2 regions of the Janthinobacterium sp. GW460-12-1-14-LB5 genome follow, and region 2 is predicted to be linked to the other one. Evidence: riboswitches for the same ligand, from Rfam matches in the RefSeq annotation. Region 2 holds a riboswitch; the other holds the start of a gene.
What was found. A riboswitch is a leader RNA that binds a small molecule or an ion and turns the genes downstream of it on or off. The one in region 2 is predicted to bind FMN.
Positions count from the first base shown of each region.

Region 1: it holds a riboswitch for FMN, as region 2 does, so the genes downstream of both, ribB (3,4-dihydroxy-2-butanone-4-phosphate synthase) here and AC07X6_RS22640 (6,7-dimethyl-8-ribityllumazine synthase) in region 2, are expected to answer to the same signal.

Region 1 is NZ_JBWKYD010000003.1:107,416-113,860, forward strand. Features, by position in the region: gene AC07X6_RS03650 (methyl-accepting chemotaxis protein) at 1-228, opposite strand, end outside; gene AC07X6_RS03655 (hypothetical protein) at 372-569, opposite strand; gene AC07X6_RS03660 (M16 family metallopeptidase) at 663-3,506, opposite strand; FMN riboswitch at 3,692-3,842, shown strand; gene ribB (3,4-dihydroxy-2-butanone-4-phosphate synthase) at 3,937-4,584, shown strand; gene AC07X6_RS03670 (MFS transporter) at 4,589-5,962, opposite strand; gene AC07X6_RS03675 (LysR family transcriptional regulator) at 6,082-6,445, shown strand, end outside.
Region 2 is NZ_JBWKYD010000024.1:73,161-79,605, forward strand. Features, by position in the region: gene AC07X6_RS22625 (LLM class flavin-dependent oxidoreductase) at 1-712, shown strand, start outside; gene AC07X6_RS22630 (LLM class flavin-dependent oxidoreductase) at 741-1,895, shown strand; gene AC07X6_RS22635 (TonB-dependent receptor) at 2,118-4,490, shown strand; FMN riboswitch at 4,565-4,726, shown strand; gene AC07X6_RS22640 (6,7-dimethyl-8-ribityllumazine synthase) at 4,902-5,405, shown strand; gene AC07X6_RS22645 (ABC transporter substrate-binding protein) at 5,476-6,445, opposite strand, start outside.

The sequences.
Region 1 (6,445 bases), on a different contig from region 2:
GGCCAGCTTGGCCTGCTGCTGCGCCTGCTCACGCGTGAGCTTGCCCGACTGTTCCAGCGCATACGCCTTTTCCACCGAGGCATTGGCCAGCTCGACCAGCACCGTCAATTGCTCGACCCTTTCCGCCATCATGGTCTGGCGCAGGGAATACAGGGAAAAGGATGCGATGAGGACGATGCCCAGCAAGGTGCTGAAACACAGGAGGAGAATGCGCGAACGGAGAGTCATGGGAGCCTGGGTAAAGAATAAAATGTGGAATTATAAACAATTTCCATGTGGAAATCTTTTCAGAAAAGCAAAGCGGGCGGCGCTACCAGGCTGATGCCCGGCAGGCACCGCCCGCATATGTCTTGCTGAAGTCTGACTGAAGGTCAGGCCAAGGCTTCCTTGGCCGCCTCTTCCGGCGTCAAGCCGTCATAGAACTGATCGGTAAACCACTCTACCTGCTCTTCGATATGGTCTTGCGCCTGCGCCACGGTGGCGCCGCCGGCCACGAGGAAGCCTTCGACCTCGATACACCAGTTGATCAACTCCAGGGTTTCCGGATCGAGTTCTTCTTTCTTAGCCATCGTATTTCCTTGCTTGTTAAATTGCGATCACATCCATTAGCAGCATTTTAACAGCTTCGGCACACTGGCGCCCCGGCAACGCCAGCATGAAGATTACTTCACTGCAACATTTTTACGTTCCGGGTACAGCACCACCTGCACATAGTTATCCATGTTCAGATAGCGCTGCGCCGCCAGTTTGACGGCTTGCGGCGTGAGGGCGCGCACGCGCTGCTCGTAACGCAGGATGTGCGCGGGGTCGCGTCCCTGCGTCACCGAGCCCATCAGCTGGCTCATCCAGTAGCGGTTTTCGCGCAAGGACTTTTGCTGGCGCGTGATCCAGTTCAGCTTGACCTTTTCCAGGTCGGCCGCGGATGGCCCGTCCGCCTTCATCCTGTTGATTTCGGCAAAGGCGGCGGCGATCACCTTGTCCACGTTTTCCGGCCCCGTCGGCAAGTTCAAGGCCACGGAATAATGGCCATACGGATGCTGGCCCATCGACGTTTCGAAGCCGCCGCCATAGATCATGCTCATCTTTTCGCGCAGCACTTCGATGACTTTCAGGTTCAGCACCTCGCCCAGCGCCTGCAGGGTCAGCTTTTGCTCGTCCGAATACGCGGCATCGCCATTGAAGGTGATGGAAATCGTGCTTTTGGGCTCGCTGCCCATGTAGACATTCTTCTTGACCACCCCGCTGACGGGGCGCATGCCCACGTCGCGGTAGGCGTGCGCCACGTCGGCCACGGGCAAGGTGCCCAGGTAGCTGGCGATCAGGGGCTTGATCTTGTCGAGCTCGAAGCTGCCCGCAAAGATGAAGGTCATGCCGCGCGCGCTGGAAAAGCGCTGGCGGAAGATTTCCAATGAACGGTCCAGGCCCACCTTGTCGAAGTCGGCCGCGCGCGGCACGCCATCGACGCGCGGGTTGTCGCCATACATGGCATGCTGGACGGCATCGTAGAACACGGCTTCCGGCTGCGCCATGCTGTTTTTCGCCAGGTCCTGCTGCTTGCCGATGAAGGACTGGTACAGGCCCGCATCCTTGCGCACGTCATGGAAATACAGATACACCAGTTGCAGCATGGCTTCCACATCCGCGCTGCTGGCCGAGCCGCCAAAGCCTTCGCTCAGCTCGCCCAGCGAAGCGCCCACGTTGACCGTCTTGCCGGCCAGCACTTTCTGCAAGTCCAGCGGCGCCATATCTTTCAGCCCCATGCTGCCGACCACGGCGCTGGCATAGCGGGCATTGTAGATGTCGGCATCGCCGAACAGCGACTGGCCGCCGAAACGGGTCGAACCCATCAGCACCTGGTCGTTCTTGAAGTCCGTCGGTTTCAGCAGCACGCGCACGCCATTGCCCAGGGTCAGTTCCGTCACGCCGATGGCGCTGTTCAGTTTTTCCGAGACGATGCTGCCGCCGGCCGGCGGGCCGTCCATCAGCTTACTGGCAAGCACTTTTTCCGTGCGCGGCTCGACGGTTTGCCGCTCCGCCTGCGCCACCGCGTCGAGCAATTGCTGCTGCGTCGGTACGGTCGAGGCCGCATCGCCCGCCTTCGGCTCGGCGCCCATGAAGACCACCAGTTTCTTTTGCTGGTCGGGAATCACCTTGGCCACCGTTTCGTTGATTTCCTGCAAGGTTACCTGCGGCAAGAGTTCCTGCGCGTACAGCAATTCATTGGCGATGCCGGGAATGGCTTCCTGCTCCAGGAAGTTGCGCGAATACTCGGCCACGAAACCGGCCGAATCGGACTTGTCGCGTTCGCTGTAGGCGCGCTCGTAATTGCGCAACATATCCTTGCGCGCGCGGTCCAGCTCAGCCTGGCTGAAACCGAAGCGGCGCGCCCGCTCGTCTTCCTGCACCAGCGCATCGACGGCCGGCTGCACGCCGCCCTTGCCCAGCAAGGCATACGCGCTGAACGATTCATAGCCGCGCACCAGCTTGCCCATGCTGCTGCCGCCCTGGATGAACGGCGGGTTGGCTTGCTGCGTCAATTCCTGCATGCGGGCGCTGAGCATTTGCCCATACAGGTTTTCGATCATCTGGCGGCGGTAGTCGGCAATCGTGACGGGTTCCTGCGCGGCGCGGATCGGGTAGCGGATGAAGACGCTGTCGTCGGGCGCTTCCTTGTCCGTGATCACCAGCGCTTCCGTTTGCGAGCGCTGCGGCACTTCCGCATACAGGCGCGGACGCGGTTTCGCGGGGTTTTTCAGCTTGCCGAAATGCTGACGGATCAGCTTTTCAGCCTGGCCCGGCTCCACGTCGCCCACCACCATCACGGCCATCAGGTCGGGACGGTACCAATCCTTGTAGAAACGCTTGATGGCTTCCGGCTTGAAGGTCTTCAGCACGGATTCCTTGCCGATCGGCATGCGCTGCGCATAGCGCGAACCGTTCAGCAGCTTCGGATACAGCACCTTGTTCATGCGGTCGCTGGCGCCCTTGCCCAGGCGCGCCTCTTCCAGCACGATGCCGCGCTCGCTGTTGATGTCGGCCGGATTGAATTTCAAGCCATGCGCCCAGTCTTCCAGCACGAGAAAACCCTTTTCCAGGTTTTCCTTCTTGTTCGTCGGAATCGGCAACACGTAGACGGTTTCATCGAAACTCGTGTAGGCATTCAAGTCGGCGCCGAACTTCACGCCGATCGATTGCAAGTAGGAAATCAGCTCATTGCGCTTGAAATGCGTGGAACCATTGAAGGCCATGTGTTCCGTGAAATGCGCGAGACCTTGCTGGTCGTCATCTTCCAGGATGGAGCCGGCTTTCACCACCAGCCGCAATTCCACTTTCTGGGCGGGACGGGCATTTTTCTTGATGTAATAGGTCAAGCCGTTCGGCAATTTTCCTACGGTAACTTCTGGTGCCAGCGGCAGGGGATCGGTCAAACGGATTTCCGCCTGGGCCATGCAGGCGCAGGCCAGCAAGACGGCGCCCGAGATCAGGCGTAATTTACTCAGCTTCATGTATTCTCAACGGTAAGATTCAGTAGCCATACCTTACACTGAAATTCTGTTTCCGCCATTAAAAACAGCTTAGGAAAAACCGCTTTTCCCAGGCAACTTTGCCGAATGACAAACTCAACGGTGTCCTGCCAGGTTTTTTCAATTGTGCTAAAGTATTGCCGCCGGTCATGTGGACCGGCACAACAATACGTCTTCGGGGCGGGGTGCGATTCCCCACCGGCGGTAAGACCGGCAACGGTCAAGCCCGCGAGCGCTTTCCAGGCACCGCCTGGTGAGGTCAGCAGATCTGGTGTGACTCCAGAGCCGACGGTATAGTCCGGATGAAAGAAGATGTGCAGTAGTGTGATGTCCCATCGACCTGTCGATGCGGCCAGTTGCGTCTATTCGCTTGCCCTGCAGCGTTTTTCGCCTATGCGAGGAGCGTTTCACCATGTTAGTCAACAGCTATACCCTGCTTTCCAACGACCTGGAAGGTCGCATCCAGTCCGCCCTGGCCGCCATGCGCGCCGGCATCCCCGTCATCCTGCTCGACGATTTCGACCGTGAAAACGAAGCCGACCTGATCCTGTCTGCCGAAAAATTGACGAACGAAACCATGGCTTTGCTGATCCGCGAATGCAGCGGCATCGTCTGCCTGTGCCTGCCGACGGACGTCGTCAGCAAGCTGGAATTGCCGCCCATGTCGTCCGACAACGGCAGCCGCTACGGTACGCCGTTCACCGTCTCCATCGAGGCGCGCGACGGCGTCACGACGGGCGTGTCGGCCGCCGACCGCGTCACCACCATCCGCGCCGCCATCGCGCCAAATGCCAAGCCCGCAGACCTGGTGCGCCCCGGCCACGTGTTCCCCCTGCGCGCCGCGCCCGGCGGCGTGCTCGAGCGCCGTGGCCACACGGAAGGCTCTGTCGACCTGTCGCGCATGGCGGGCCTGAACCCGGCCGCCGTGCTGTGCGAACTGATGAACCCGGATGGCACCATGATGCGCGGCGACGATATCGAGCGCTTCGCCGAACTGCACGGCATGCCGATCCTGACCATCGAGGAACTGGTGGAGTGGCGCAGCAAGCACGCGCAATAATCCGTCAAGCGGCAGCTACCGCCTTCGGCAAATGCACGTGCCGGTAGACGAGGCCCGCCGCCAGGCCATACGCGGCGGCGATCGTCGCGTAAGCCAGCGGCAGGCGCAGCGACCAGTCGGGCAGCACGTGCAGGATGCTGCCGATCAGCGCCACGCCCACCAGCGCGCCGATCTGCCGGTTCGCATTCAGGGCCGCCGCCGCGCTGTTCGCATGCCGCTTGCCGGCCACCCGCATCACGGTGGCCGTCATGGCGGGAATGGCGATGCCGATGGCCACATTCATGACGGCCGTGCCCAGCGCCAGCCAGCCATACGGCGTGCCCGGACGCAAGCCCATCAGCAGCAAGGCCATGACGGCACCCACCAGCAAGCCTAGCAGCATGGGCAGGCGCGTGCCATGACGCGCCGCAATATTTCCCGCCATAAAGTTTCCCACCGTATAGGCCGCCATCATGGGCAACAGGCGCAAGCCCGACTGCAGGGCATCGGCACCGCCCGACTGCTGCAAAAACAGGCTCAATAAGAACAATTGCCCGAACACGCAGAAATTGATCAGAAACCCCACGCCATTGGCCGCGCCAAAGCTGCTGCTGTGAAACAGTTCACGCGGCAACAGCGGATGGCTGCCGCTGCGCTCGCGCCGCAGCAATTGCCAGGCCGACAGCACCGTCAATGCGCCCGCCGCCAGCACGCCGGGCGACAGCCAGCCCAGCACGGGGCCTTCGATCAGCACGAAACTCAGGCCCGCCAGCGCCGCCACACCGAGCGCATGGCTGAACAGCGACAAATCGCGCGGCTGGCGCGCCGGCGCCACCAGCAGCAGCTGCGCCATGACGATGGCCAGCACGCCCAGCGGCACGTTGACCCAGAAGACGCTGCGCCAGCCGAACTGGTGCACGAGGATGCCGCCGATCAGGGGGCCGGACGCACCGGCCACGCCCACCAGCGCCGACCAGGCACCGAGCATGCGCGTGCGCTCGCGCTCGTCTTCGAAGCTGTGCGTGAGCAGGCTGAGCGAACTGGGCATGAACAGGGCCGCGCCCGCGCCCTGCAGCAAACGCGCCGCCGTCAAGAAATGTCCGTCGGGCGCGGCGCCGCACAGGATAGAACCGAGGATGAAGACGCCGAGGCCGCCCTGGTACACGGCTTTCGGCCCGTAGCGGTCGGCCAGCGCGCCGCCGGCCAGCAGCAGCGCGGCAAACGTCAAGGTGTAGCCATCAACCACCCAGACCAGGCCCGTCAGCGGAATATTCAAGTCCAGCGCGATATCGGACAGCGCCACGTTGACGGCCGTGACGTCGAGCATGGCCATGACGAAGCCGAAGGCCAGGGTCAGCAGGATCAAGCCGCTGGCGCGGTGCGGTGTGGGGGCAGTCATGGTACTCCTTGCAGTAACAGGGGGCAGCCATTATGCGAGCGTTGCGCGATGCGGTAAACAGGCATAAACTCGGCACACTGATGCAAAAATGCATCACCATATAAAACAGGAGAAGCAGCTTGGATTGGGATAACGCGCGCATCTTTCTGGCCATCGGCCGGGCCGGCACCCTGCGCGGCGCGGCCGCCCTGCTGTGCATCGACCAGGCCACGTGCGGGCGCCGCCTGGCCGCGCTGGAAGCGTCGCTGGGCGCCACCCTGTTCCTGCGCACGCCGTCGGGCTACGTGCCCACGCCGGCCGGCGAACTGGCGCTCACGGCCGCCGAAGCGATGGAGCGGGCGGCCGACAAGCTGCAGCGCGAGATGCAGGGCGTCGACAACCGTTTAAGCGGCCTGGTGCGCGTGGCCACGACGGACACCATGGCCAGCCATTTCGTCATCCGCGCCATGCAGCGGCTGCACGCGGCCCACCCGGACATCCGCA
Region 2 (6,445 bases):
CGGACGCTTCGCCTGGCAGATCGGCCATGGCGGCGATGCGGCAGCGCGCCGGCGCCAGGGCGATGCGGCGCCCGACGCCGAGATCCTGCCCCGCATCGATGAATTCATCACGGTGGCGCGCGGCGTGCAAAGTACGTCGCCGTTCAGCTTCAAGGGCAGGTTCTTCGAAGTGCAGGATGGCGGCTTCAAGGGTCCGCTGGCGAACCACCGTGTCAACGGCATCTACCTGACGGGCGACAGCCCCGAGGCGCTGGCCTTGTCGGCGCGCCAGGCCGACGTGCACGTCTTCGATGCGGCGCCCGTGGCGGACTTGCAGCCTTCCATCGGCAGCCTGCAAGCGCAGGCGCGCCAGCTGGGCCGCGCCGTGGCGGCGGGTTTGCGCATCGACGTGCTGGCCCGTGAAACGTTCGACGAAGCCTTGCGCGACGCCCGGCGCTACCGCAGCGGCGCCGGGCTACCTGACGATGCGCCCTTCGATGACCGTGCCGCCGCCTTCTGGCCCGGCTTTGCGCAAGCGCAGACGGGTGCCCACGGGGCCCTGGTGGGCAGTTATGCGCAGGTGGCCGCCGCGCTGCAAGCGTACGCGCAGGCGGGCGTGTCGAGCTTCGTGCTGGCGGCCATCCCCCATTTCGAGGAGGCCTACCGCATCGGCGAACACGTATTGCCAGCCTTGCGCGCATCGTTGACGGCATCCGCGCTGCAAGCGGCTTGAATCCACATTATTTGAAGGAGTACCCCTGATGGCAATCGATTTTTTCTGGCGCATCCCCACGCATGGCGAACCGGGTTCGCACCGCGCCCGCACGCCGTTTCGCGGCGACTGGTTCCCCGGCAATGACAACCTGCGCCAGGCCGGTCTCGGTGGCGGCGGCGCCGACGGTTTTACGTATATCGACTACCTGGCGGAGATCGCCCGAGCGGCCGAACTATCGGGCTTCCAGGGCGGCCTGATTCCGTCCTTTCCCATGACGGATGAACCATGGGCCATTTCCGCACTGCTGGCGCGCGAGACGCGCACCTTCCGCTTCATGATCCCGTTCCAGCCCGGCTTTCTGAACCCCGTGGTGGCCGCGCGCATGACGGCCAGCCTGCAGCGGGCCACGGGCGGGCGCGCCCTGTACAACGTCATCACGGGCGGCGGCGGCCCGGCGCAGCTGTGGTGGGGCGATGCGGCCGGCCACGACGACCGCTACACGCGCACGACGGAATTCCTCGACGTGGTGCGCGGCGTGTGGCGCGGCGGGCCGTTTTCCTACCAGGGCAAGTTCTACCAGGTGGAAGACGCGGGCCTGGCCACGCCGTTGTCGGAGCAGGACTTCCCCGAGATCTATTTTTCCGGTTCCTCCGACGCGGCCCTCGGTTCGGCCTCGAAGCACGCCGATTACTACCTGACGTGGCTGGAACCGTTCGAGCAGCTGCGCGAAAAATTCGCCCGTGTGCATGAAAGGACGGCGCTGCTGGGGCGCAAGATCAAGTGCGCCGTGCGCGTCGACATCGTCGCCCGCGCCACGGAGGAAGAGGCGTGGGACGAGGTGCGCAAGGGGTTTGACGCCGTCGACGCGGCCACCCTGCGCCAGTTCCTCGGTGCCGATGGCGGCGATTCCGTGGGCGCGGCGCGCCAGCGCGGCAACCGCCCGGCCACCTTGAACAGCTACAAGGACTTGATCACGGCGCCGAACATCTGGTCCGGTTTTAATCTGCTGCGCGGCGGGCAGACGCAGGGCATCGTCGGCAGCTACCAGCAGGTGGCCGAACGCCTCGATGAACTGGTGCAGCTGGGCGCCGACGCCTTCATCCTGGCCAGCACGCCGCACCTGGAAGAAGCGTACCGCGTGGGCGAGGAAGTGCTGCCCCTCGTGCGCGGCCACACGGCGGCACTGCTGCGCGCCGCCTGATCCTTTCCCCTGTTGCCGCGACAGCAGCGCCACCGCCTGCTGTCGCGCAGGCAGCACGCGGCACCGGCGCTGCTGCCAAATCAACAGCGCTATCATGACGATACTCTTCCTTTGAAATCAAATACTTACGTTCTGTTTTGCTGCGCTGCGGCAGCGGGCATGCGCCTTGCAATACTGGTCATCACCATCTCGCGTTTTGACTTTACTCAAGGATAATCACCCATGCGCCGTTCGACTGCTCCCGCCGACTCTTCCCCATTTCCTTTCCACCTGACGCCAGTGCGCCGCGCGCTGCGCTCGGCCTTCGCCATCGGCGGCCTGATGCTCGCCCCAGGTCTGGCCCATGCGGAAACGCCTGGCGCCGATGTCATTGCCGCGGCCGACGCCAATGGCTCGGGCGAGGGCGCCTCGCTGCAATCGGTGACGGTGACGGCGCAAAAGCGCGAGGAATCGGCACAGAAGGTGCCCAGCGCGATCACGGTGTTAGGCGGCAAGGAGCTGCTCGACACGGGCATCGGCCGCTCGGCCAGCGAAATCCTCAATTACGTGCCGAATGCCTCGGCCGGCACGCAGCAGCACGGCCGCCCGCGCTGGTGGATACGCGGCGTGGGCGCGGGCCAGCAGCAGGTGGACTTTCCGAATCCCGTCGGCTTCTACCTTGATGACGTCTACATCAGCAATTCCAGCGCCACGGGCTTTCCCCTGTTCGACCTGGACCGGGTGGAAGTGCTGCGCGGCCCGCAAGGCACCCTGTGGGGCAAGAACACGACGGGCGGCGCCATCAACGTGATCTCGCGCAAACCCTCGTTCAAATCCAGCGGCTACGCCAAGCTTGACTACGGCAGCTACGACACCACCGTGGCCGAAGGCGCCATCGGCGGCGCGCTGATCGACGAGGTGCTGGCGGGGCGGCTGTCCTTCCATACGGAGCAGCAGGACAAGGGCCGCTTCCACAACCAGTTTACGGGCGAACGCGATGGAAAACTCAAGGACAGCGCCATCCGCGGCCAGCTCAAGGCCCTGATCGGGCGCGACCTGACGGCGAATCTGAACCTGCATTACCGCGACTACACGACCAAGGGCGCCACCACGACCGTGGCCAGCTATGGCGCCAATGGCGTGTACCGCAACGGCTACGTCCCCAGCACGAATCCCGACGACGTCAGCACGAATGCGCCGGCCGACAGCGACGTGCAACAGGGCGGCGCCCAGCTGAACCTCGAATATGCGCTGGGCGAAGTGACCCTCACTTCCATCACGGGCTATGAAAATTTCAGGAACGAAGCCACGGGCGACAGCGACAATACGCCGCTGGAAGTGGGCCGCAGCCGTTCCAAGGCCAGCAGCCGGCAAGTGTCGCAGGAGCTGCGCCTGACGTCTCCGCAGAACGGCGCCGTGAGCTGGGTGGCGGGTCTGTTCTACTTCAATGAAAAGATCGATGCCGATTCGGCCGGCGCGCGCCTGCCCAACGGCACCGTGCCGGCGCTGGCGGGCAGCACGCAGCCCGTCGGCTACAACCGCACCATCTACCAGCACAAGGCGCGCAGCGCGGCCATCTTCGGCAGCACCACCGTCAACTTCAGCGAGCAGCTGCTGTCCACGTTCGGCTTGCGCTGGACGACGGAAACCAAGGACCTGGACTTGCAGCGCGTGCAGGCCGTCTCGAACACGGTGACGTTCGGCGATGCGGCCAACTGGTGGAACACGGTCCGGGGCGGCAATTACACGGCCGCCTCCGTGGCCAACAACAATTTCACGTCGAATCCATCGACCACGTGGAACGCGCTGACGTATGACGTGACGCCCGAATACCGCTTCAGCCGCACCCTGCGCGGCTACCTGAAGTACGCGCACGGCATCAAGTCCGGCGGCTACAACACCAGCGCCACGGACGTGCGCGCGCTGAACACGGTGAAGCCGGAAACCCTGAACTCGTTCGAGGCGGGCATCAAGTCCGAATGGCTGGACGGGCGTTTGAATTTCAACGCCAACGTTTTTCACTATGATTACAAGAACGTGCAGGTGAATATCACGGGCGTGTACAACGGCGACCCCACGCAAAGCGTCAATTACCTGCAGAACGTGCGCAAGGCCCACGTCAACGGCGCGGAATTCGAGATCGAGGCGCAGCCGACGGACAACCTGCACGTCAATGCCAACCTGGGCCTGCTGCGCACGGAATTCGACGATTTCGCCATCCAGAACAATGGCGGCGACCGCTCCGGCAACGAATTCGTGCGCTCGCCCCACGTGACGGCCCTGCTGGCGGCCGATTACCGCTACCCGCTGGGCAATGGCGCGCAACTGGTCTTCAGCGGCGACGTGCGCTACACGTCGAAGCAGTACTACTATGTCGACCCGCAAAATGCCGCGCGCAACCTGCTGAACCAGGGCGGCTTCGCGCTGGCCAACGCCCGCCTGTCGTACGTGCTCCCGGGCGGCAAGCAGCGCATCACGGCGTATGCGAACAACCTGGCCGACAAGGTCTACCGCAACCACACGCTTACCAGCTTCGTGCCCGGCGCCGTCAACGGCGACACGGTGATCATCGGCCAGGGCCGCACAGTGGGCGCGTCGTACACGCTGCAGTTCTGACCGCGCAGGGCAGAGGCAGGGGCGATATGCTATAGTCGCCGGGCATGGCTGCCGCACCCGCTGCGCTGGCCATGCAACGTTCTCAGGGCGGGGTGCGATTCCCCACCGGCGGTAATGGCATGCGTGCCTAGCCCGCGAGCGCTTGCCGGCACGGTCTTCGGGCCATGACGGCAAGGTCAGCAGACCTGGTGTGATTCCGGGGCCGACGGTATAGTCCGGATAAAGAGAGAGCGGGATGGCATCATTGTGTCGACGCCGGCATCCGCCCGGCGCATGGACGGCCTGCGTTTGCCGTCGGTGCGTCTGCGCGCGTGCCTGCATGCGCAGTTGGGCGTGGCTTTCATGCGCCCGTCATATCCCCTTCGATCCGATGCCCTGTTTTTATTATTCTTGAAAACAGGAGTCTTTTATATGTCACAAGCATCACACGCAACACCAGCCAAACGCATCGCCTTCATCCAGGCGGGCTGGCACCGCGACATCGTCGCGCAATGCAGGCTGTCGTTTATCGCGGAAATGGCCGCGCTGGGCTTCGCCGAGAGCGATATCGACGTCATCGACGTCGCCGGCGCCTTTGAAATCCCCCTGCATGCGCAAGTGCTGGCCAAAAGCGGCCGGTACGCGGCGATTGCCGCTTCCGCCCTGGTGGTGGACGGCGGCATCTACCGCCATGATTTCGTCGCCGATGCCGTCATTTCCGGCATGATGCAGGTGCAGCTGGCGACGGGCGTGCCCGTGCTGTCGGCCGTGCTGACCCCGCACCACTTCCATGCGGGCCAGGAGCACCAGGCATTCTACTTCCAGCACTTCAAGGTCAAGGGCGTGGAACTGGCGACGGCCTGCGCCGCCACCATCCATTCGCTGCAGCGGCTGGCGCAACCGGCCAGCGCGCCGCAGGCGGCGCTGGCAGCCTAGCAGCCGGCCTGCCGTGAATCGATAGTGCCTGTGGGGCCAGCACATGTTGCCATGGGCTGGCCCCATTTCCTTATGCCGCCTGCCGCAGCAGCGCGTCGAGCCTGCGCTGCGCCTCTTCCAATGGCCGGCGGTCGATCCAGCTGTCGATGTCGACGTCGCGGTCGAGAAAACCGTGCTGCAATTGAAAATCCTTCTGCTGGCGGAACAGCGCCACCTTGTCGTCGGACAGGTCGGGCGCCAGGGTCAGGTGAAAACCGTCGCGGTAGGCTTCGGCCACGGCGTCGGCGCCGGCCCGCGTCTCGCCCTGCAGGATGGCCAGCACATCTTCTTTGTGGCTGCGCGCCCAGTGCGCGGCGCGCAAGGTCTGCGTCAGGAAGCGCACGACCAGCTCGAAATGCTGTTCCAGCATGGATGCATGCACGGTGATCGGGCGCGGCGTGCCGTTGTTGACGCGGAAGCGCCGGTCGGGCAGGGCGTCGATGGCTATGCCCACTTCCAGCCCCGCCGCGCGGGCCGCCTCGGCCGCCGCCGCGCCTTTCACGTAGACGGCGTCGACTTCGCCGCGCAAGAGCGGGCCTATGCCTTGCCACAGGCCCGCGCCCAGATTGGCCGATGCCTGGGCGTCGGCACCCACTTCCACCAGCCGCACGTCGTCGAGCGTGAGGCCGGCCGATGCCAGCACGCCCTTGTAGCCGGCCAGGCTCATGCCGCGCGCGATGCTGCGCCCGCGCCGGTTCTCGCGCAAGTCTTCGGCGCGGAACACGGGCAGCGCCAGGCGCTTGCCCTGCAGCTGCGCGGGCGTGGCGATGCCGGAACCGGGGCGCACGAGGATGGCTTGCCATTCGTCGATCCAGGTCAGGCCGATCAGACGCGTGGGCGCCCCTTGCGCGCGCGCGGGCAGGGCCAGCAGGTTGCCCCCTTCGCGCACGAGCGTGGACAAGCCATGGTCGTAGTGGTGGCGCGCCAGCTCGCCGCCCACTTCCTGCAGCGTCTTTAACGCGATGCCGTCGCGGGCGAATTCCTCGTCCAGCCAGCCAAGC